One region of the Thalassospira sp. ABL2_045 genome, then DNA from elsewhere that is predicted to be linked to it. Evidence: predicted binding sites of a transcription regulator. Region 1 holds the regulator's gene; the other holds the start of a gene.

Region 1 (11,536 bases):
TCAGCTTCCTCGGTATGAATTTCAAAACCCTGATCGTGGTACATGTTTACCGTGCCGACCAGATCCAGCATCCCGTCGGTTTCGGTATAGAACCCTTCATTGGCAGTCATCGCAATCCATGATCCGTCATTGAGCGTAATGTCGGCCTGCGGCCCCGACAAATAGATATGATCGGGCCGTGTTTCGGTTTCCGACGTTTCCACCGCTTCACTGGCGGTCACGGTAAAGGGCTGGCGATTGCCATCGACGCCAAAGAAGCGTGGATTGCTCATCGCGACATTTTCCATCAAATCCTCGGGCGAGGTCGAAAAGCCAAGCCGAAAGCCGCTATCCTGCACCTGTTCGATCTGCGGCCACAGCACGACGAGTGCCATGATCGTCATCGCGATCAGCGGCAGCACGAATTTCAGCATATTGACGATGACACGGCGGAACGGATTGATGCGCACATTGCGACGCGCCGAAGGCATACGATCACGCGAGAAGCCCCGCGCGTGACGTTCTTCACGTCCCGCTGCCTTCTGGCTTTCTGCGCGGTCTTCAACCTGTGGCGTGCCCTCGGTGCTCATGCGTTACGCCACTCCGACACGCAACAGATCATGGATATGAACCAAGCCCACCGGCACACCGGCGTCATCAAGAACAAACAGCGATGTGATCGACCGGTCATTCATGATGGCCAACGCCTCGACCGCCAGCGCACCAGCACTGGTGACTTTCGGCCCGGCGGTCATGACATCACCAACCTTGAGCGCGACCAGATTATCGGCCATGTGACGGCGTAAATCGCCATCGGTCACGATCCCGGCCAAAACACCGGCATCATCGACCACACCCACACAGCCAAAGGAATGGCTGGTCATGGTGACAAGGGCTTCGGACATCAGGGCGTCGGGTTTGATCAATGGCAGGGTATCGGCCTCATGCATGACATCACGGACATGCAGCAACCGCTGACCCAGCTTGCCACCGGGATGGAAGGTGCGGAAATCTTCCGATGAAAATCCGCGCCGCTCCATAAGCGTTACCGCCAGCGCATCGGCAAAGGCCAGCATCGCGGTCGTCGATGTCGTCGGCGCCTGCTTGTTCGGGCAGGCTTCCGGGCTTGCCGGCAAAACAAGCGGGCAATCGGATTGTTTCGCAAGCGAGCTTTCCGGTTTGCGGGTCATACCGATCAGCGGCACGTTAAAGCGCCGGGTAAAGGCAATAATGTCGGACAGCTCCGGGGTTTCACCGGAATTGGACAGGGCCAGAACCGCATCATCCTTGCCAATCATGCCAAGGTCCCCGTGGCTCGCTTCAGCCGGATGCACGAAAAAGGACGGCGTGCCGGTCGAGGCAAAGGTCGCGGCAATTTTCTTGGCGATATGACCGCTTTTGCCCATGCCGGTGACAACCAGGCGGCCCTTGAGGCCCTCGATCAGGTTGATGGCATCGCAAAACTCGCCATTGAGCGAGTCTGCAAGGTCGCGCAGCGCAGTGGCTTCGATATCAAGAACACGGCGCGCAATGGCAAGATCGGCATCGGTTGCCGGTGCTGGCCGGTTGGAAGACTCTTTGGCCAATTCTGGAGACACTTCTGGGGTCACTGTCATCTGTTTCTTGTTAGCGTTTTCCGCCCGGAGATAGCTTATACCGCCAATCTTGCAAGATCATTGGGCCAAAACTATGAACCCGGTTGGCGTGGGGGTCAATTCAAGAGGGTCTAACCGTGTTAATTCAATGCGTTCTGCGAGTGCCAAATCATTTGTGGGTAGGAGCTTTTACGCAGGAAACCCTCAGGTTTTCAAGTATTAGCGACGCCCTCCACGAATGATTTGGCACTCGCCCTACGGGTTTGGATAAAAGCATACCCTCAGGCCCTATTTCTTTTTGAAAAGGCACAAAGCCTTTCCGGCAAAGAAATAAAACCTGTTGGAAAGCTTTTATTCAAACAGAACACGTTGAATTAACACGGTTAGACCCTCGATCCTCCATACACCTCCTATTCTTCACAGGCGGTTAACCGGCCTTATGCCGAGATCAGGAATGGGCGAAAATATCGGTTTCTTCCCAGCCCGCCAGATCGAGCGTCGCGCGCATCGGCAGGAAGTCAAAACAGGCCTGCGCGATCTCCATGCGCCCTTCACGGACCAGACGACGATCAAGCTCTTCGCGTGCCTTGTGCAGATACAGCACGTCGGATGCGGCGTAATCGATCTGTTCCTTGGAAAGCTCGGCCGCGCCCCAGTCGGAGCTCTGCTGTTGCTTGGAAATCTCGACCCCGACGGTCTCGCGCAGCACATCCTTCAGACCATGACGGTCTGTGTAAGTGCGCACCAGTTTGGAGGCGATCTTGGTGCAATAGACCGGCGCACAACGCACGCCGAGATATTTGTCCATCACCGCGATGTCAAAACGCCCGAAATGAAACAGCTTGAGAACGCTGTCGTCGGCCAGAAGTTTCTTGAGGTTCGGCGCGCTGTAATCTTCCCCATCAAACTTGACCAGATGGGCGTCGCCATCCCCGCTTGAAAGCTGCACGACACACAAACGGTCGCGGTGCGGGTTAAGGCCCATGGTCTCACTATCGATCGCCACGACCTTTCCAAGGTCAAGGTCATCAGGCAGATCTCCGAGATGGAGGAAATTGGTCATCGCGGTTCTCCAAATGTCAGAATTTGCCTGTTCTTAGCACAGCAAACCGCGCATCGCACCGCAAAAGTCGGGGGCGTTCATTACACCTCGTTCCTCACGACAACATTTCCACCATAAAGCAACCAAGGGTTGCTATCATCGCAATTTCGTAACGACACCAAATCAAGTGAGGTTATTATGGTAGACGAGAACCACCCCAACAAATATCAACCTGTGATTGACACCGCTTTAGCAAGTTTGAACAAGCTCCCTAATGACGCACTTGATCAAGTCTCTGATTCAATTAAACGATTCAATGAAAAAAAGATCTCAGAGATACCAGAAGATGAGATCACCAAACTTATTGACTATCTGACTTATTGCTTCTTCGCACTCCCATACAGTGTTACGGCAGATCTGGTTTTTTGGCGTGTACGAACCTCAGATGCGGGAGTCAGGTTTAAACACACTGATGAGCTATCATACCCTCCCAAAACTGACATAGCTGGGCGAGTTGCCTTCGCGAACGAACCCGTTTTCTACGCTGCTTCAAGCCCCGAAACAGCATTTGCAGAAGCACGACTCAAAGAAGGAATGACATTCCATCTCACGAAGTACAAATGCATCGCTCATGAAAACTTCAATCTTACGATGATTGGCGATATCGACAATCTAAGAAGACGCGGAAAAACCACTACACAATCGCCGGAGTTTCAAGCCGCTTATGAAGCGGTTCTAAAAGCTGTGAACCCAGATTTGGCTCTCGCTATTCAATTGGTTGACGCATTCCTAACAGACTGGGTAGGGCGCAAAGGAGATAACAATGTCTATCGAGTATCGAACGCTATCACGAACGAACTCATGAGACACGATCGAGTAGCTGGCATTATCTTTCAAAGTGTTGAACATGCAGGGGGACTCAACTTTGCCGTGAAGAAAGAGTCGTATGATAATTGGATAACGCCCACTGAGACGATGGCTTGCAAGGTTAATAAGGCATATGGCTATGGAGCTTATCAAATGCTTCAAAGCCAGCCTGTCCCTATACGTGAACTTGGCCCCATCGAATGGCCTTGATTCATCCCAAAACGACAATACCCCAGCACATCTGAAATGTGCTGGGGTATGGTGCCCAGGAGAAGACTCGAACTTCCACGACCTTAAGGCCACTGGCACCTGAAGCCAGCGCGTCTACCAATTCCGCCACCTGGGCATAGGGGCTTAGGTATTGTCCGGGGTTTCCCGCCGGAACGGGGCGGAATATACGCGGTCAGGCTTAAGTGTCAACCAACTTTTTGATGGTTTGGTGAAACTTCCTGCGCGCGATTGCAGGCCCCCGCCAATCGCGCGGTTTTTCTTGGCATTTTGCGGGTTTCGGGCTTAAACCGCGTGGTCGAACAAATAGGCCAGAACACCGTTCAAACGGTTTCTGCCCTGATCGGTGGCGCGCAAGCCCGCCGAATCACAGATCAGATCACCAGACTCGATCAGGGTTTCAAGCCGATCCTGCGCGAGAACATCACGCGGTCCCTTGCCAATGATGCGCTCAAACCGGGCCGTCGGGATCGTTTCATTCAGCCTTAAGCCCATCATCACCATTTCAAGCAGACGTTCATCCGCCTCAAGCGCGGTTTCTTCCTGCGTGCCATGGCCCTGCTTTTCAACGCGATCGAGCCAGATCTCGGGCGCACGGTGACGTCGGACCGCCATCGGCGTGATATTGCCAGCCGCGCCCACCACCGCTTCGCGGCCATGCGCGCCCGGCCCGATGCCGAGATAATCGCCATAGCGCCAATACACGAGGTTATGGCGGCTTTCCTGCCCCGATTTGGCGTGGTTGGACACCTCGTAACAGCGATAGCCGGCCCGTTCGGTTTCTTCCTGGGTGATCTCATAAAGCTCGGTCGCAAGGTCCTCGCCCGGCACCACCAGGTCACCGCGCTGATGCAGCGTATAAAACTGTGTGCCCGGCTCAATGGTCAGCTGATAAAGCGAAATATGCCCATTGGCGATGCCAAGCCCCTCACGGAGTTCCGCCCGCCAGGCTTTGGGATCATGTTCCGGCCGGGCGTAAATCAGATCAAAGGAAAACCGATCAAACACCGAGGTCGCAACATCCAAGGCCCGCATGGCTTCCTCGGCACTGTGCAAGCGCCCCAGGAATTTAAGATCGCGGTCATTGAGCGCCTGAATACCGATTGAGACCCGGTTAATGCCGTTCGCAGCAAAGGCCGAGAACCGGTCAATCTCGACCGTGCCCGGATTGGCCTCCAACGTGATTTCAAGGTCATCCGTCACATCCCAGAAGGATTTGATGTCCTCAATCAGCACACCCGCCGTTTCCGGGTCCATCAAGGATGGCGTGCCGCCGCCAAAGAAAACCGAGCCCACCGTTCGCCCCGGATGGCGGGCCGCGCCATGGGCCAGCTCCGCCCGGAGCGCCTTGCGCCAACGCGCGTGATCAACACTGTTCGCCACATGGCTGTTGAAATCACAATAGGGGCATTTCGACAGACAGAATGGCCAGTGGATATAAATGCCAAACGGCACGGTTTCACTTGAGGCTGCGGACACGCGGGACTCTTTTCGAATGCGGGATGAGTTGCCTGTAACGTAACACGCACCGCCGATCATGACATCAGCGATGCGCGCATGGGATGAATGCAGGAAATACCCCGGATCAGTCTTCGAAGCAGGCCTTGACCAGCTGGGCAAAGGCATCGGCCCGGTGGCTCATTTCATGCTTTTTCGCCGGGTCCATTTCGCCAAAGGTTTCCGCGTACCCCTTGGGCTGGAAAATCGGGTCATAACCAAAGCCATGCGGGCCGCGCTTGGGCCAGACGATTTCGCCATCAACCCGGCCTTCGAAATTCTCGACATGCCCGTCCGGCCACGCCAGCGACAAGGCACAGATAAAGGATGCACGACGGTCCGGATGACTACCGATGCCGTTCTGGACCTTTTCCATCGCCATGTCGAAATCCTTGTCCGGCCCGGCCCAGCGCGCGGAATAAATACCCGGTGCGCCATCAAGGGCAGAAACCGCCAAACCACTATCATCGGCAAGGGCTGGCAGATTTGCGCCATTGGCAGCGGCGGTTGATTTCAGCTGTGCATTGCCGATGAAAGTTTTTTCGGTTTCTTCGGGTTCCGGAAGGTCCAGTTCACCCGCCGAGAAAACCTCGATCCCGAACGGTGCGAGCAGCTCGGCGATTTCCTTGATCTTGCCTTTGTTGTGGCTGGCGATGACGAGTTTTTTTTCCGTAAAACGACGGGCCATGGTCTTGCCTGAAATGCGGTTTCTAAAAGGGGTGAGATCAAAGCAAGGTTGTTGAGATTCGTTTCATGCTGAGTCGAAAATGGCTGGTCGCGAGAACCGAAGCGCAGCGTAGTTGAAGCTACGTGAGCATCGGAAGCGCAGTGCCCCGCCATTTGCAGGCCAGCATGGGACGAAGATCAGCGACCTTAGAGACCGAGTGCCTGACGCTGTTTTTCAAACAGCTCTTTGCAGCCTTTTTCGGCCAGCGCGAACATCTGATCATAAGACGCGCGATCAAACGGAACGTCTTCGGCGGTTGCCTGAACCTCGACAATGCCGCCATTGCCGGCCAGCACGAAGTTGGCATCGGCACCGGCATTGCTGTCTTCGGCGTAATCAAGATCAAGCACCGCCTCGCCGTTATAGATCCCGCACGAAATCGCTGCGACCGGCTGGGTCAGCGGGATTTCCTTGATCAGGCCAAGGCGACGCACGCCCTGAAACGCCAGATGGGCGGCAACATAGGCACCCGTGATCGATGCAGTCCGCGTACCGCCATCGGCCTGAATGACATCGCAATCAAGGCGCATCTGCATTTCACCCATCGCCTTCATGTCGGCAACCGCACGGATCGAACGCCCGATCAGGCGCTGAATTTCCTGGGTACGGCCCGACTGACCCCCACGGGCGGCTTCACGGTTCATGCGCGAGTCCGTTGCGCGCGGCAGCATACCGTATTCAGCCGTGATCCAGCCCTTGCCGGAATTGCGCATCCAGCCCGGGACCTTGTCTTCGACCGTTGCGGTACAGATCACGTGCGTGTCGCCGAATTTGATCAGGCAGGAGCCTTCGGCATATTTGGAAATGCCGGTTTCAATCGTCACATCACGAAGCTGATCGGGGGTACGGCCGGAAGGGCGCATGAGAAGGAACCTCTTGGTTGTCTTGGCGGTGTTCACAGATCGGAACAGCGCAAAATTGTCCTGTAAAATTTGGCCCAAAGTAAGATGTGACCCACCAAACGTCCAGCAGTTTCCCAGCATGTTTTTATTGCTTCCCGGGCAATGCAGACAAACCAACAACTTGAAGCAATTGGCCCTGCAATTGACGCAATGCAATTGCCTGACTAAATTCTGTTCAGTTTCACGACAAAAGGTCCCGACCCGAACACAATGGCGCATTTTGACGATACATTGCTGGGCGACATGAATGCGCGGTCACGTGAAGTGTTCCGCCAGATTGTCGATGCCTATGTCGAAACCGGGGAGCCGATCGGCTCGCGCTCGATTGCGCGGCGCATGTCGGAAAACCTCTCAGCCGCGACGATCCGCAATGTCATGTCCGATCTTGAAGAAATGGGTCTTCTGGTCGCACCGCACATTTCGGCCGGACGCCTGCCCAGTGAGAAGGGCCTGCGGCTTTTTGTGAATGCCCTGATGGAGGTCGGCGACCTTCCCAATGCTGAACGCGACCAGTTGACCAAGAATTGCGAACAGGCGGGCTATTCGCTCGATCAGATGCTGGGCGAGGCAACCACGATGCTATCGGGCCTGTCGCGCTGCGCCGGGCTGGTGGTCGCGCCGAAGACCGATGGCATTCGCTTAAAACAGATCGAATTTGTTGCCCTTTCGCCGGGCAAGGTTCTTGCGGTACTCGTCTCGCAGAACGGCAATGTTGAAAACCGAATCCTTGATGTTCCGGCGGATTTACCCGCCTCGGCATTGACAGAGGCGGCAAATTATCTAAATACCCGGTTGGCTGGAAAGACGCTTGATGATGCGCGCCTTCTGATGACTCAGGAGCGTGATCGCCTCAAACAGGAGCTTGATGATCTTTCCGCCAATCTGATTGATGCGGGCCTGGCAACATGGGCCGGCGGAGTCAAGGGATCGTCCCTGATTGTGAAGGGGCAATCCCAGCTGCTCGAAAATATCGATACGATAGAACAGCTTGAGACCGTGCGCCGCCTGTTTAACGTGCTTGAAGCCCGCGATCAGATGATTGAATTGCTCGATGTGACGACGGACGCCCAGGGCGTTCAGATTTTCATCGGGTCGGAGAATAAACTGTTCGGCGGATCGGGTCTTTCGATGGTGATTTCACCCTATCAGAATGCTGAAGGCAGCATTGTGGGTGCAATCGGGGTTGTCGGACCGACCCGGATCAATTATGCCCGGATCATTCCGCTGGTCGATTACACCGCCAAGCTGGTCGGTCGACTGATTGGATAAATCGCGGCGCTGCGTGTCAGGCCGCATAACGTGAAAGTAGCAAGGTTAGCCATGTCGGAAACCGCAAAGAACACTCCGGAAGATCTGCAGGACGTCAATGCAGAGGACACCGCATCGGAAGAGGTCGCAGCAGAGGCGACCGAAGAAGCCGTTGAAGATGCCGCACCCCAGGACCCGGTCGAGGCCCTTGAAGCCGAAGTCGCGGAACTGAAAGACCGTCTGCTGCGCCAGGCCGCCGAGGTGGAAAACACCCGCCGCCGCGCGAAAAAGGACGTCGAGGATGCCGGCAACTACGCCATCACCAAATTTGCCCGCGATTTGCTCGATGTCAGCGACAACCTGCGTCGCGCCCTTGATGCCGCCGGTGACACGTCTGATGCCGACCCGGCGATGAAAACGCTGGTCGACGGTGTCGAGATGACCGAGCAGGCCCTGCAGAAGGCGCTTGAAAAGAACGGCATCGAAAAAGTTGAGCCGCTGGGCGAAAAGCTTGATCCGAACAAGCATCAGGCCGTGTTTGAACTGCCGCATCCGGAATATCCGGATGGTCACGTCGCACAGGTCATGCAGGCGGGTTATGTCCTTAAGGGGCGCTTGCTGCGCCCGGCCATGGTCGGTGTCACCAAAAACCCGGCCGGTGAAAAACCAAGCCAGGACGATACCCCGGGCGGCAATGTTGATACCTCGGCCTAAGCCACATTGAATATTCAAACCGATTTTAGCGGATCGGGTTTTACGGCCTCGCCAGACATACTTGGCGAGGCCGTTTTGCTTTCATACGCTCAAGAGATTCCCGCTTTCGCGCGAATGACATAAGCTATTGGACCATCCATCACCCACAAGACCGTCATGCCCGCGCAGGCGGGCATCCACTTCGCCAAAGGACGAAAAATTATGCCGCTTAGCCCCAACCTGATCGACATCCTGCGCGATGAAGCCGCCCCGATTGTCATTCTGACCGGGGCGGGTATTTCCAAGGAAAGCGGGTTGCATACCTTTCGGGACGCGGACGGCATCTGGGCAAAATACGATATTTCCGAGGTCGCAACGCCCGACGCCTTTGTCGCTAATCCCGATCTGGTCCATCATTTCTATAATGACCGCCGGGCTGGCCTGCATGACCCGGATGTGCAACCCAATGCCGCCCATCTGGCCCTGGCAAGGCTAGAGGCCGAATGGCCCGGTGACGTGTTGCTGGTCACACAAAACATCGATGATCTGCATGGTCGCGCGGGATCAAAAAACCTGATCCACATGCATGGCGAACTTTTGAAGATCCGCTGCAATCATTGTGACCTGCTCACTGAGTGGCCGGGCGACCTTGCCAAGGAAACCCCGTGTCCCAGTTGCGGCAAGGCCGGTGGCTTGCGCCCGCATGTGGTGTGGTTTGGTGAAATGCCCCTGGAGATGGACCGCATTTATGCAGCGCTCGGCGAATGCGGGCTTTTCATTTCCATCGGGACATCAGGCAATGTCTATCCCGCCGCCGGGTTTGTGCAGGTCGCCCACGAAGAAGCCGGGGCCGAAACGGTCGAGCTCAATCTCGAACCCAGTTCCGGTGCCACCCAGTTCGATCACAGCACCTATGGCCCTGCCACCGAACTGGTGCCGACCTTCGTTTCCGCCTTGCTTGGGGATTGATATCGGTCTTACGGATTGATCAGGTCACGAAATGATTTCTCGCCCGCATCGCTAAAACGCACAATCCGCGACTCCGGCACGCGCCGGGCCCAGCCAAGATCATAAAACCGGTCCAGCAAGGCCGCCCCAAAGGAGCCCGCCAGATGCGATTGCCGGGCACTCCAGTCCAGGCACTCGCGACAGAGTGGGCGGCGCTTGGCCCGCAAGCCATCCAGATCAATGCCAAACGTATTGGCAAAATCGATCCCGGCCGGTGTCAGGGCAACGCCATTCACGTCGCTTTCAATCAGCTTGCGTTTGGCCAGGCCGTCAAACAGGGCTACCCCCATGTCACCGGCCAGATGATCATAACAAACGCGCGCCTTGCGCAATTCCGGGTCCTTGGGGCCGGTGCGCACCCGGTTATGCCCGACCCGGTTGGCAATCCCCATCAGGACTTCCAACACCTCGACAATATCGGGGCCACTTAACGTGAAATAACGATGCCGCCCCTGTTTGCGCGGCACAACGATCTGCCCGCTCTCAAGCTTTGCCAGATGCGAGCTTGCGGTTTGCGGCGTCACACCGGCCTCCTGGGCCAGTTCAGCTGCGGTAAGCGCCCGACCACTCATCAGTGCGGTCAGCATATTTGCGCGCGCCGGATCGCCAAGCAATGCGGCCACACGGGCAATATCGGGTCCTTCTTTCATAGTTCGATGCTAATCGAAGCATTGATGCGCAGCAATCGGGATAATGGATCTGTCACCCAAGAAACCATCTCTCCTGAAAGGACGCTGTCATGATCACCTGCTTCATTCGCTATGAAATCGACCCCTACAAAAAAGACGCCTTCATCGAATATGCCCGCAACTGGGGACAGGCCATTCCCCGCTGTGGTGCTGACCTTGTCGGCTATTTCGCCCCGCATGAAGGATCGGTCTCGACCGCCTATGGCATCTATCATTTGCCCGATCTGGCATCATATGAAGCCTATCGCGCACGGCTGAAGGATGATCCGCTGGGACAGGAAAACTATGAATTCTCCCAGCACGAAAAGTTTATCCTGCGCGAAGAACGCCAATTCCTGAAAATCGCCTCTTCGCCACACGCCGGCCCGCATTCGGAGCTGATCAAACCATGATTGCCGTCATTTTCGAGGTCACACCACACGAAGGGCGCTATGACGATTATCTGAAAATCGCCGGTGATCTCAAACCCATGCTGGAAACCATGGATGGCTTTATCTCGATCGAGCGATTTCAAAGCCTGACCCATCCGGGCAAGGTTTTATCGCTGTCTTTCTGGCGCGATGAAGACGCCATTGCCGCCTGGCGCAATCTTGGCGATCACCGCGCCGCCCAGATCAAGGGGCGCCACAAGATCTTTGAAGATTACCGTTTGCGGGTTGCTGGCGTGATCCGCGATTACGGCCTGCATGACCGTGATCAGGCCCCGGATGATTCGCGGGCCGAACATGATCGCTGATCGCTAAGTTCAGTAGTGTTAATGGGACTGGAACTCAGGCCTTTGCCGGTTTCGGGGGTGCTTCGTCATCCCCGATCTCGCTGCTCTCGGCAAATCCGGCGAATTCTTCTTCCACGGCATCCTCAACGGCTTTGGCCCCGCCCTTGTAATCCAGCAGCATCACGGCAAGCACGACGATGCCGGCACCAACAAAGATGACCGGGACCGGCAGCATGTCAAAGAAGATCAGGTCCATCGCCACAGAAAACGGCAGTGCTGTATAGGCTGCTGGCGACACCACACTGGCGTCGGCCACCCGAACCGCGCGCAGCACCATGTAATTGGT
Region 2 (11,536 bases), on a different contig from region 1:
GGCCATTACATGGACCAGTTCACCTATGCCGAACGCGCGACCGACTGGCGCGGCAATAACAACATTGCCGAAAGCATCTTTGATCAGCTCAAACGCGAAACCCACCCGATCCCGCGCTGGGTCGTGGTCGGTGCCGGGACCGGTGGCACGTCATCAACAGTCGGGCGCTATATCCGTTACGGCCGAAGCTTGGGTCAGGGCTGCGAGCTGTGCGTTGCCGATCCGGAAAACTCGGTCTTTTATGATGGCTATGAAACCGGCGACTGTTCGGTCACCAACAGCATGGGTTCGCGCGTTGAAGGCATTGGCCGCCCCCGCGTTGAGCCAAGCTTCAACCCAACCGTCGTTGATCGCATGTATCGCATCCCCGATGCGGCAAGCTTTGCGGCCCTTTATTATCTTGAAAAGCATCTTGGACGGCGCTGTGGCGGTTCGACCGGCACCAACCTGATTGCCACCCTGTCGCTGATCTCGGAAATGAAAACCGCCGGGCAGACTGGGTCGGTCGTGACCTTGCTGTGTGATGGCGGGGATCGCTATTGCGACACCTATTACAATGCCGATTGGCTCAAAGCCCAGAAGATCGACTTGGCCCCCTGGACTGCGGCACTTGAACGGTTTGATGAAAACGGCCTGTTTGACATGCCCCTTGATCAGTGCAGCGGATATGCGGGCCGATAGCGCCAAACCCGCAACATCGCTTACAGAAACAAAAAAAGACGGGCGGTAAAACCGCCCGTCAGTCTATCAGGGGAGAAGTTCACGAGGGAGGAGAGACAATCCTTAGCCGGAAACCGCAATCTTGCGCGGTGCAGGCTTCTGTTCTGCTACCTTCGGGAGAGTGAGCACCAGAACACCGTTTTTGAAAGATGCGGAAATATTGTCGGCATCAATGGTATCATTCAGACGGAAGGACCGCTTGAAGCTGCCATAGCTGCGTTCAACAACATGCGCACCATCGGTGCTTTCACGGCTGAATTTCTTTTCACCGGTGATGGTCAGAACACCGTCGAGCACTTCGACATCGACATCATCCTGATCCACGCCGGGAAGTTCGGCGAAAAGCTCAAAATGATCATCGCCGTCATATATATCGATCTTGGGGTTCAGCACAGCCTTGGCTGCATCTGCGCCTTCTGCTGGTGCCTTGGCCGAAGCAGCAGTACGGTCGCCAAAGATCGAACCGATCATGCGGTCGACATCACGGGAAAGTAGGGTGAAAGGATCACCATAGGTCGGTGCCGAAGACAGACGACGGGATCCATTAAGAGTCTGAAGACCAGTCATTATAGTACCCTCCATTACAGACGAGTAATCTTGCGCCATCAGTCCAGACCAGGCTGCAACCTTGACGCGTATCGGGGCACCATGCCCCGTTCCAACCTTGAGATAGATCGGGTGAAAAATTCCGCAAGTATCGTCATGCATTTTTTTGAATTTTTCCGTCGATTTTTCTCAAGCCACAACCAACCCCTTCCAATCACTGAAATAATTTGGTTTCGCACTGGCGAATGATGCCCCTGCGCGATAGCTTCATGTCATTGTCATGCGCACAGCCGCATCCCCCGAATAAAGGACGAATGTCATGAGCACACTATTTACCCCCCTGAAACTGGGGTCGCTTGAACTCGACAACCGCATTGTTATCGCCCCGATGTGTCAGTATTCCGCAGTAGATGGCAAAACAGCCCCGTGGCATGACATGCATCTGGGCAACCTGGCGCAATCCGGTGCCGGGCTTCTGATCATCGAAGCAACCGCGGTTGAGGCTGCCGGCCGTATTACCTATGGCGATGTTGGCCTGTGGGATGATGAAACCGAAGCCGCCCTTGCCGGTACGCTTTCGGCAGTGCGCAGCCATTCCGACATGCCGATTGCCGTTCAATTGGCCCATGCCGGGCGCAAGGCATCGTGCGAAAAACCATGGCTGGGTGCCCATGCCCTGTCCCCGGATCATGAAAATGGCTGGCAGGTCGTGGCCCCGTCCGCCGTCCCGTTCAAGGATGGCGATCCGGTTCCCGAAAGCCTCACCAAGGCAGGGATTGCCGAAATCGTTGCGGCCTTTGGTGAAAGTGCGAAACGCTCTGTTCGTCTTGGCTTTGACGCCATCGAAATTCATGGCGCACATGGCTACCTGTTACATCAATTCATGTCGCCACATGCCAATAAGCGCGACGATGAGTATGGCGGATCGTTTGAAAACCGCACCCGCCTGGCTTTGGAAGTTTATGACGCCATCCGTGCGGCCGTCGGGGACGACTATCCGGTCGGCATCCGGATTTCGGCAACCGACTGGGTTGAGGATGGCTGGGATCTGGACCAAAGCGTGGCGCTTGCCAAATTGCTTGAAGAACGCGGGTGTGACTTTATCCACGTGTCTTCTGGCGGCCTGCATATCGATCAGAAAATCCCGCTCGGCCCGAATTATCAGGTGCCTTTTGCTGCGCGCATCAAGTCGGAGGTCTCGATGCCGACAATCGCAGTTGGCCTGATCACCGAAGCCGAACAGGCCGAGGCCATCACCTTTACCGGGCAGGCCGACGCCATCGCACTGGCGCGTGGTATTTTGTATGATCCGCGCGGGCCGTGGCATGCCGCTGCAACCCTTGGCGCAGAGGTCAAAGCCGCCCCGCAATATTTGCGGTGCCAGCCGCGTCACCTGAAAAAGCTTTTCGGTTAAACGGGTTAAGGTCATCCAACCGGAAAACTAGACAAAAGGATAGGTGCTTTGACTTGCGTCAAGGCACCTCCCTGACACCAAAGGTAGTTTCGCCCCAAGAAAGAATGATTCTAAATCTGCCCGGCCCTCCCCGGTCTGGCGCTGCATGGCGAGTTACCACAAAATGCCCGGAATGATTTTAACAGTCCTGGCGGCCCTGTTGTTTTGGGGCGCGCCGACCAAGGCTGCGGATATCCAGATTTCGACTGAAAACACGACGTCGCATTTTCAGACGATCTTTTTGCTGAACTATGCCGAGGCACTTAACGCCGAAATCCCCGAACATCATTTCGAAGTCATTCATTCTGCCAAGGCATTTAGTGACCGCGATGTCGCCGAGGCCGTTTCCAGCGCCCGCGTTGCCATTGCCGCCCCCGGCGTCTGGCATCTGGGGCAATATAGCAGCGACCTGAACGCGCTGCTGCTGCCGAGCTTTATGGGACTTGGCGCTAAAGACGTCCGGAAACTGGTTGACGGTCCGGTTGGTCAGGCCCTTGATCATTCGCTGCAAGCACAGCTGAACGTCAAGGTGATTGGCAAATGGCTTGACCTTGGCTCGGCCCATATTTTCACCCGCAACAAACGCATTGGCAGCTTTGAGGACCTCAAGGGACTTCGCATTCGCTATGCCGGCGGCGAAGCAAACGCGCTGCGTCTTGCAACCCTGGGTGCCGAACCGGTGCTGATCCCCTGGCCCAACGTCCCGGAGGCACTTGATCGTGGTGAAATTGACGGCCTTTTGACGACAAGCAGCACCGTTGTCAGTGCGTCCCTTTGGGAATATGGCATTCGGCATGCGTTCCTCAGCCATTCCTACTATCCGTTCTATGTGCCGATCATCTCCGGTGACATCTGGAAACGCCTCGACGATGTCCAACGACGCGTCATCACCAATGTCTGGGACGGGATGATTTCGGCTGGCCGCGATCTTGCTGTGCGCCATCAGGAAAAATCAATGGACATGCTGCGTGACAATGGCGTTGTCGTCACAACGCCAAGCGATGCCGAACGAGATAGCGTACGTCGGGCACTCGCCGGGCACCAGCGCGAAATGGCCGAGAAGATCGGCATCTCCGAGCAGACCTTTGATATTCTTACGCAACACGGGGATGACTGACTGTGGGTGTCGCGCGTCGCAAACACCATGACTGGCGCCAGGTCCTTGGCGAAGAATTCCTCAACATCTTCCTGTCGATCGGGTTGCTGGTGGGGGTTCTGTTCATGCTTGCCCATCAGACGGTGACAGAACATCGCATCGCGTCCCAAAAGGCGGTTGATACCGCTGCATTTGGCATTTCGACCTATGCTGACAGCTTATCAAGCATTCTGACAAAGGCAGATGGCGTTGCCCTTATTGCGGCACGCAGACTGGCAGAAACGGACACCATGCCCGATCCGCTTGTCCGGCAGATGACCGCCATTGTTCAGGATGACAGCGACATCAGCGGCTTCATTCACATAACTGAAGATGGCAAAATCGCCGACAGTTTTGTTTTTCAGAACATCTCCGAGCGGATGCTGAAAACCGATGTAATACTTACGCGCCATCGTGATGCCTGGGTGGAACCGGCTTTCCTGCAATCGGGTGACCTTGGCCTGAAAACCAGTGAAATCGCAACCGAACGCGGCATCTGGCGCGAAGATGGCAGCTTTGCCGGCGTGGTCATCGTTTTGGTTTCTGTGGGCAGCCCCTATGAAAACACCTCGCTTGAGAAATTCCTGACCGAGGCAAAAATTCGCGTTGCCAGTGCCGCCAGCGAGAACATCCTGACCAATCAGTATGCCCTGGCCCAAACCGTCACCGATTGGCTGAGCGTGACCGAAGAAACCAGCTACTGGTACAGCTATCATGGCGAAGCGTCCCTTCACGCCAATATAGCACGTATTGAAGACAACCTCGTGCTGTCGCACAGCAACCTGCCCGGCTTGCCGCTAACGGTTTATCTGCAGATCTCGACCGACCGGTTCTTTGAGACCTATTATTCGACCCGACAAAACGCGATCATTGCTTCTATTGTCATTGTTGGCGTTGCAGCGGTGTTTCTGTTGCGGATCAAACTCGACCGGCAAGCCAAACGCACAAGCGAGCAGAAAAGACAGGCACTCGATCAGCGCCTGCAATTTGCCCTCGACACGGCGGGTCAGGGTCTTTGGGACTGGAACATTCCCGAGAAGCGCGGCTATTTCTCTGACAGCTTCTATCGCCTGCTTGATATCGAAAATGACGATGAGAAGCTCAATGTCGAAGACTTGCGTCAGCGCATCCATTCAGACGACCGTCACGCGTTCAACCTGGCGCTTAATGCCCATCTTGCCGGGCATACTCCGTACTTTGAGGTCGATGCGCGCATCCAGATCGGTGACACGGATCGTTGGGAATGGTTTAGCCATGCGGGCTCTGTGACGGAACGAGACAGGTTCAACAACCCGGTCCGGGTCATCGGCCTGCTCAAGAACATTCATCATCAGAAGCTGCATAACCTGAACCTTGAATTCGAGGCGTTCCACGACCCGCTGACCGGCCTGTTAAACCGTGCAGCTTTCGAAGACCGCATCGCACGCATCCATGCCAAAAGCAGCCGTACTGGCACGCCATATGCGCTGGTGATGATCGATATCGATCACTTCAAGCATGTGAATGATACCTATGGCCACAATACCGGTGAGATTGTGCTTCAGCATGTCACCAGCACAGCGTCCAACACGCTGCGGTTTGAAGAGGAAAAGCTGTTCTTCCGTCTTGGCGGCGAGGAATTTGTTGTCCTGCTGCCCGACACGGACGGGGAAGCTGCCCGGTTTGTCGCCGAACGCATCCGTGAACGGATCGAAATATCCCCCACGACGGTCGGTGATACGGATATCCTGGTAACCGTGAGTGCGGGTATCGCCTGCTATCAACGCGGCGAGAGCCCCGAGGACGTGCTTGTGCGTGCTGACCATGCGCTTTATCAGGCCAAGGAAAACGGCCGTAATCAAAGCTGCCTTGAATAGGCACTTGTGCTTAGCACTTCCGGACCGCTGAACACCCAAAGCAAAAAGGGCTCCGCAATTGCGGAGCCCTTCTCGTAGTGCTTGGTCGGTTGGGTGAGGCTTAGAAGCCCATGCCACCCATGCCGCCCATACCACCCATGCCGCCCATGTCAGGCGCGCCGCCAGCAGCCGGGCTATCGTCCGGCTTCTCAGCGATCATGCATTCGGTGGTGATCAGCAGACCTGCGACCGATGCTGCGTCCTGCAGGGCAGTACGAACAACTTTGGCCGGGTCGATGATGCCAGCTTTGACGAGGTTGGTGTATTCGCCTTTCTGGGCGTCGTAACCGAACTCAACGTCGTCCTGCTCAAGCAGTTTGCCAGCAACAACCGCGCCGTCTACGCCGGCGTTTTCAGCGATCTGGCGAACCGGTGCCTGCAGGGCACGGCGAACGATGTCAACACCGATGGTCTGGTCATGGTTTTCACCTTCAAGACCTTCGAGTGCCTTGACCGAGTACAGCAGAGCCGTACCACCACCAGCAACAATGCCTTCTTCGACAGCTGCGCGGGTTGCGTGCAGAGCATCGTCAACGCGGTCTTTACGTTCTTTCACTTCGACTTCCGAAGCGCCACCGATTTTGATCACGGCAACACCGCCTGCGAGTTTCGCAAGACGTTCCTGCAGTTTTTCACGATCGTAATCAGAGGTGGTTTCTTCGATCTGGGCGCGGATCTGACCAACGCGTGCTTCGATCTGTGCTTTCTCACCAGCACCATCAACGATGGTGGTTTCTTCTTTGGTGATGGTAACCGATTTCGCGGTACCGAGCATGTCGAGGGTAACGTTCTCCAGCTTGATGCCGAGATCTTCGGAGACAACCTGACCACCGGTGAGGATGGCGATGTCTTCGAGCATGGCTTTACGACGGTCGCCGAAGCCCGGTGCTTTAACAGCAGCGATTTTCAGACCACCGCGCAGCTTGTTGACAACCAGGGTTGCCAGAGCTTCGCCTTCGATGTCTTCAGCAATGATCAGAAGCGGCTTGCCGGACTGAACGACCGACTCAAGCAGCGGAAGGATCGGCTGAAGCGAGGAGATTTTCTTGTCGAACAGCAGGATGTACGGAGCATCCATTTCTGCGACCATTTTCTCCGGGTTGGTTACGAAGTACGGCGACAGGTAACCACGGTCGAACTGCATGCCTTCGACAACGTCGAGTTCAGTGTGCAAGCCTTTGGCTTCCTCAACGGTGATAACACCTTCGTTGCCAACTTTTTCCATGGCTTCAGCGATCATGTCGCCGACTTCACGGTCACCGTTAGCGGAGATGTTACCAACCTGTGCGATCTCGTCGCGACCGGCAACTTTACGTGCACGGCTCGAAATCGATTCGATGACTTTGGAAGTCGCAAGGTCGATACCGCGCTTCAGGTCCATCGGGTTCATGCCGGCAGCAACGGACTTGTTGCCTTCACGAACGATCGACTGTGCCAGAACGGTTGCGGTCGTGGTGCCGTCACCTGCCAGATCGGCAGTTTTCGACGCGACTTCGCGAACCATCTGTGCGCCCATGTTTTCGAACTTGTCGGTCAGTTCGATTTCTTTGGCGACCGAAACACCGTCCTTGGTCACACGCGGTGCGCCGAAGGATTTTTCGATAACAACGTTACGGCCTTTCGGGCCAAGCGTTACCTTGACAGCGTCTGCCAGGATATCGACGCCACGCAGCATTTTAGCGCGTGCATCGGTGGAAAATTTTACGTCTTTAGCAGCCATAATATTCTTTCCTCTCTATGAGACGGATGAACGTGGACTTAAGTCACCCAAAGGGCTGACTTATTCCATGATGCCCATGATGTCGGATTCTTTCATGATCAACAGCTCTTCGCCGTCAACCTTGACTTCGGTGCCCGACCATTTGCCAAACAGGACTTTGTCACCTGCTTTGACGTCGAGGGCTGCAACCGAGCCATCGTCTTTGCGAACGCCAGAACCAACAGCGACGACTTCGCCTTCCTGCGGTTTTTCTTTGGCGGTATCCGGAATAATGATGCCACCGGCAGTCTTGGTGTCGGACTCGACACGACGTACCAGGACGCGATCATGCAGCGGACGGAACTTCATTTTAGACAACTCCGTGTTTAAGCTAAGGCTCGTTAATAACTAAGACTAACCGGGATGAGCCCGTATTAGCACTCACCCCCGGCGAGTGCTAACAGCATTTATTGGAGTGCCTGTCCAAAGTCAATAGGGAGATCAAAAAAGACGCGGAAATGTCACGATTTTTGCCCTTTGGCACCTGTGCGGCGCAGCAAAAATTTGCCCTGTTTTCAAGGCGGCGCGATCAGAACATTTTAAAGCCCCCAACGCAACCCCGGAGGATCTGGCCCACACGCCGACATCCTGCATTTCAATTCCCTAGGAAAGAATCGCGTTCACCGTTAAGGTGCAAACAGAAAGCGCAGCTCAACCCACACCAATGACTGCGCAAGTATCACCGGATTGCACCGATGTCGTGCCGTAAAACTCCGCCTAACCCGACTTTCGGGCATTTCATGAAAAGCCGCCATCAAGCAGTGCGGTATGTGTCGCGCGTTGCACTTGCCTTTGTCACCCTCCTGCCTGCGATCAGCTCAAGCGCCTTGGCCGATGAGGCGGACTACAAGTGTCCCGAAAAAATTGCCTATATCGAAAACGAACCGATGTCGCAAAAGGCGATTGTGATCCTGCAAAAAATATATGCCGATCTGGGCTGCCCGCTTCAGGTGGTCAAACTACCCGGGCGCCGTGGCCCGCTACATTTCAACGAAGGTCTGGTGGATGGGGAGTTGCTGCGCGCCATTCCCGCAGAAAAGACCTACTCACGTGCGTTTGTCCGCTCATCCGTGCCCTTGCGCGAGATATCAAACCGGCTGTGGCGCAATCCGAATGACCATGATCCGCAAACGCCGATTGCCTTTACGCTGGGTGTGATCTGGCAAGAAAAGTTCGCCAAAACTAAAACCGCCAAGACCGGTATCCCGAACAAGCCGATGATGTTTAACACCGAACTGCATGACGCCTATGCAAATGGCCGCGTCACGCGCTTCCTCGCAGCGGATACCAATAACGACGACATGATCGCAAAAGGCATTCTGGGCGACACCCCGGCACCGGTGATCGAGGAAACCATTTCCGTCCTGCCGCTCTATCACTATCTCGGCGCGGAACACGCACCGTTCATGAAGAAGTTTTCCGAACTGGTCGCCAAGACCGACCCGTTTCATACAGCACAGGACCAATGATCAGCGCGATCAGGCGATTGCTGCCGCAAGGTCGTCCTTGGTGTCGACATCGATCAGGGCGCCGGGCAAATCCACCGCTTTGACATGCTGTCCTTCGCGATTGATCATTTCCTTTGCCCCCCTGGGACCATCAAGTTCTGAAAGTTCTTCCCAGCAGTTTCTGGGAAAGATGGCCGGCACGCCCAAGCCATGGGGATACTGTGTTGCGAAGATCGCCGTGCCGTCAAAGGCATCAATCAGTTTCTGATAGTCTTCTGCTTGCAGTCGGACCTGATCACAAACCGCAATCAGCACACCGTCGCAATAAGCTGCCTGCTCCATCACGGCGCGGATGCCAGCGGCAATCGAATTGCCCATACCGCGCGCCCAGTCAGGATTGCGAACCACATGCCCGCGACCAGTGACCTCGCCAACGATATCTTCGTGATAGGCGCCCAGAACAACGAAAGGCGCGCTTTCGCAGGTTCCTGCAATCAGATCAAGCGTATGACGCAAAAGCGACTTTCCCCCGACCTCGGCCAGTTGCTTGCGCCCACCGAACCGCTCACTGGCCCCGGCAGCCAGAATAAGCCCTGCAAGTTTCGTCATTCTGCGACCTTCGCCATATGCAGGTTGCTTTCCCTGTAAAGAACCCGATGGATCCCCGAGAGGATCGACAAAGCAATGCTTTCGGGAAGCTGCCCCCCAATATCAAGCCCGGCAGGACTGGAAACCGCGAATGGCAGTTCGTGTTCCTTGAGCCCGGCATGATCAAGCACATTGGCAAAGCGATGACGCGGCCCCAGCGCCGAAACATGCCGGATGGTTGAGGCACCCAATGCCTGCAGGGCATCGCCATCAATCGATACGCTGTGTGCCATCAGGACGGCGGCATCCACACGGTGCTGATCGGCAAAAGCGCCAAGTGATGCGATATCACGCACAATCGCGCTGACATTCGGAAAATGGTCCGCACGGGCATTTGCCGGACGCGGATCGGCAAGGCTGACCTGCCAGCCCATTTCACGGGCGATATTGGCAACGGGGCGGGCATCAAGACCACCGCCGACAATCAGGATATGCGGTTCCGGCCGAATGGGTGTGACCAACCAGTCATCGCCACGCTCATCGGGCTTGATCGTTGCGATCTGGTGGCCGGGCAGAACCCGTGGATCAAGGTCAAACCAGGCTTCGGCCGCACCGATTTTCTGATGGAAATAGCCGCTCTCACGTTCTTTCAGGGCATGGCGCAAGTCGCCAAGGCCAAGGTCATTTGTGGCACTCAGGGGCTGCAGCATGATGTACACCTTTCCCCCGCAGCCGACACCCAGCTTGAAGAAAACGTCATCTTCATCATTGCCGTCATATTCAAGCATGACGACCTTGTCCGTGACCATCGCCCGGCGGGCATTGCGGATGATGTCTGCTTCAAGACAACCACCGCTCAGCAAACCATGTTGGCTGCCATGCCCGTCGATCAGCATCATAGCCCCGGCCTTGCGATAGGCGGAACCTTCGGTCCGGTACACGGTACCCAGAACCCATTCCGTCTGATCACGACCGTCCCACCAGACATCCAGCATCTCAGAGAGTTGATGGCTCATATCAGGCTTCCTTCATGACAATGATGCTGATCGCGTTTTGCATGGCATATCCAATCAGCGCATCTGCAAGATGATCACATCGATGCTGGCCGGATCGGTATGGCTACGAACGGCAGCCACTTCTTCCGCACTGACAGCATCACCATGGTTGCCCCAGCTTGATCGGACATAAGTCAGCACCTCGGCCATCTGGGCATCCGAAAGATGCTCACGATAGGGTGGCATGCGGTACGTGTCCGGCACACCATTCGCGATGACACGCGGTGATCCGTTCAGCGTTACATTGATCGCAGACTCTGCCTCGGGGGCGAGCATGGACGACACACCGGCAAGCGGCGGGATCCATTCATTCTGACCCAGACCATCACGACCATGACAAAACGCGCAGTTCGTCGCATAGGTCCGCGCACCGGACACCTTGTCGGCAACATCGCGCGACAGATCGTCTGCGGTCGCTTCATCATATGCCCAGACCGGTCCATCGTAATCCGGGTCTGCCGGCAATGATTTCAGGTAATGGGCTATCGACATCAGATCATCATCGGTCATGAACTGGGTCGAGTTGTTGAACGCCTCGACCATCGATCCGAACACGACGCCATGCTCATTACGGCCATCTTTGAGATAGGCGTAAATGTCTTCTTCGCTCCAACGGCCAAGACCGATATTGGGGTCATTACGCAGGCTCGGCGCGTACCAGCCATCGAGCAGCGCACCGGACAGATATTCCGGGCTGCTTTCATCAAGGGCGACTTCGTTCATCGCCGGACCACGTGGGGTATGGCAACTGCCACAATGCCCCGGCCCCTGCACCAGATAGGCACCCCGGTTCCACATGTCGTCTTCGGATGCCTTGGCCTGATAGACCTCACCCTCGGTAAACGCGACATTCCAAAGTGCCAGCGGCCAGCGCATATTGAGCGGCTCTTCGATTTCGGTCGGCTTGTTGGCCTGTTTGACCGGTTCGACGCCTTCC

What was found. Region 1 encodes HrcA, which represses chaperone genes, less so after heat shock. Its sites were predicted from a motif close to GTTAGCACTCNCCNNNGGNGAGTGCTAAC; they were not measured.
Region 2: groES (co-chaperone GroES) is a predicted target of HrcA. The motif match lies at 7,882-7,910, and genes of this name have one in related genera.

Annotation. Positions count from the first base shown of each region.
Region 1 covers NZ_JBSWYV010000001.1:369,520-381,055, reverse strand. The annotation lists gene lptC (LPS export ABC transporter periplasmic protein LptC) at 1-569, opposite strand, end outside; gene ACXAIA_RS01805 (KpsF/GutQ family sugar-phosphate isomerase) at 573-1,595, opposite strand; gene ACXAIA_RS01800 (ribonuclease D) at 2,023-2,637, opposite strand; gene ACXAIA_RS01795 (RES family NAD+ phosphorylase) at 2,815-3,693, shown strand; tRNA gene ACXAIA_RS01790 (tRNA-Leu) at 3,743-3,829, opposite strand; gene hemW (radical SAM family heme chaperone HemW) at 3,997-5,190, opposite strand; gene rdgB (RdgB/HAM1 family non-canonical purine NTP pyrophosphatase) at 5,297-5,896, opposite strand; gene rph (ribonuclease PH) at 6,082-6,798, opposite strand; gene hrcA (heat-inducible transcriptional repressor HrcA) at 7,048-8,106, shown strand; gene grpE (nucleotide exchange factor GrpE) at 8,158-8,799, shown strand; gene cobB (Sir2 family NAD+-dependent deacetylase) at 9,001-9,747, shown strand; gene ACXAIA_RS01755 (ArsR/SmtB family transcription factor) at 9,756-10,436, opposite strand; gene ACXAIA_RS01750 (NIPSNAP family protein) at 10,526-10,867, shown strand; gene ACXAIA_RS01745 (antibiotic biosynthesis monooxygenase family protein) at 10,864-11,211, shown strand; gene ACXAIA_RS01740 (DMT family transporter) at 11,246-11,536, opposite strand, start outside.
Region 2 covers NZ_JBSWYV010000011.1:123,633-135,168, forward strand. The annotation lists gene ACXAIA_RS15710 (PLP-dependent cysteine synthase family protein) at 1-681, shown strand, start outside; gene ACXAIA_RS15715 (Hsp20/alpha crystallin family protein) at 784-1,287, opposite strand; gene ACXAIA_RS15720 (NADH:flavin oxidoreductase/NADH oxidase) at 1,586-2,680, shown strand; gene dctP (TRAP transporter substrate-binding protein DctP) at 2,853-3,836, shown strand; gene ACXAIA_RS15730 (sensor domain-containing diguanylate cyclase) at 3,839-5,710, shown strand; gene groL (chaperonin GroEL) at 5,811-7,469, opposite strand; gene groES (co-chaperone GroES) at 7,530-7,817, opposite strand; gene ACXAIA_RS15745 (hypothetical protein) at 8,249-8,977, shown strand; gene ACXAIA_RS15750 (nucleotidyltransferase family protein) at 8,987-9,565, opposite strand; gene ACXAIA_RS15755 (XdhC family protein) at 9,562-10,560, opposite strand; gene ACXAIA_RS15760 (c-type cytochrome) at 10,615-11,536, opposite strand, start outside.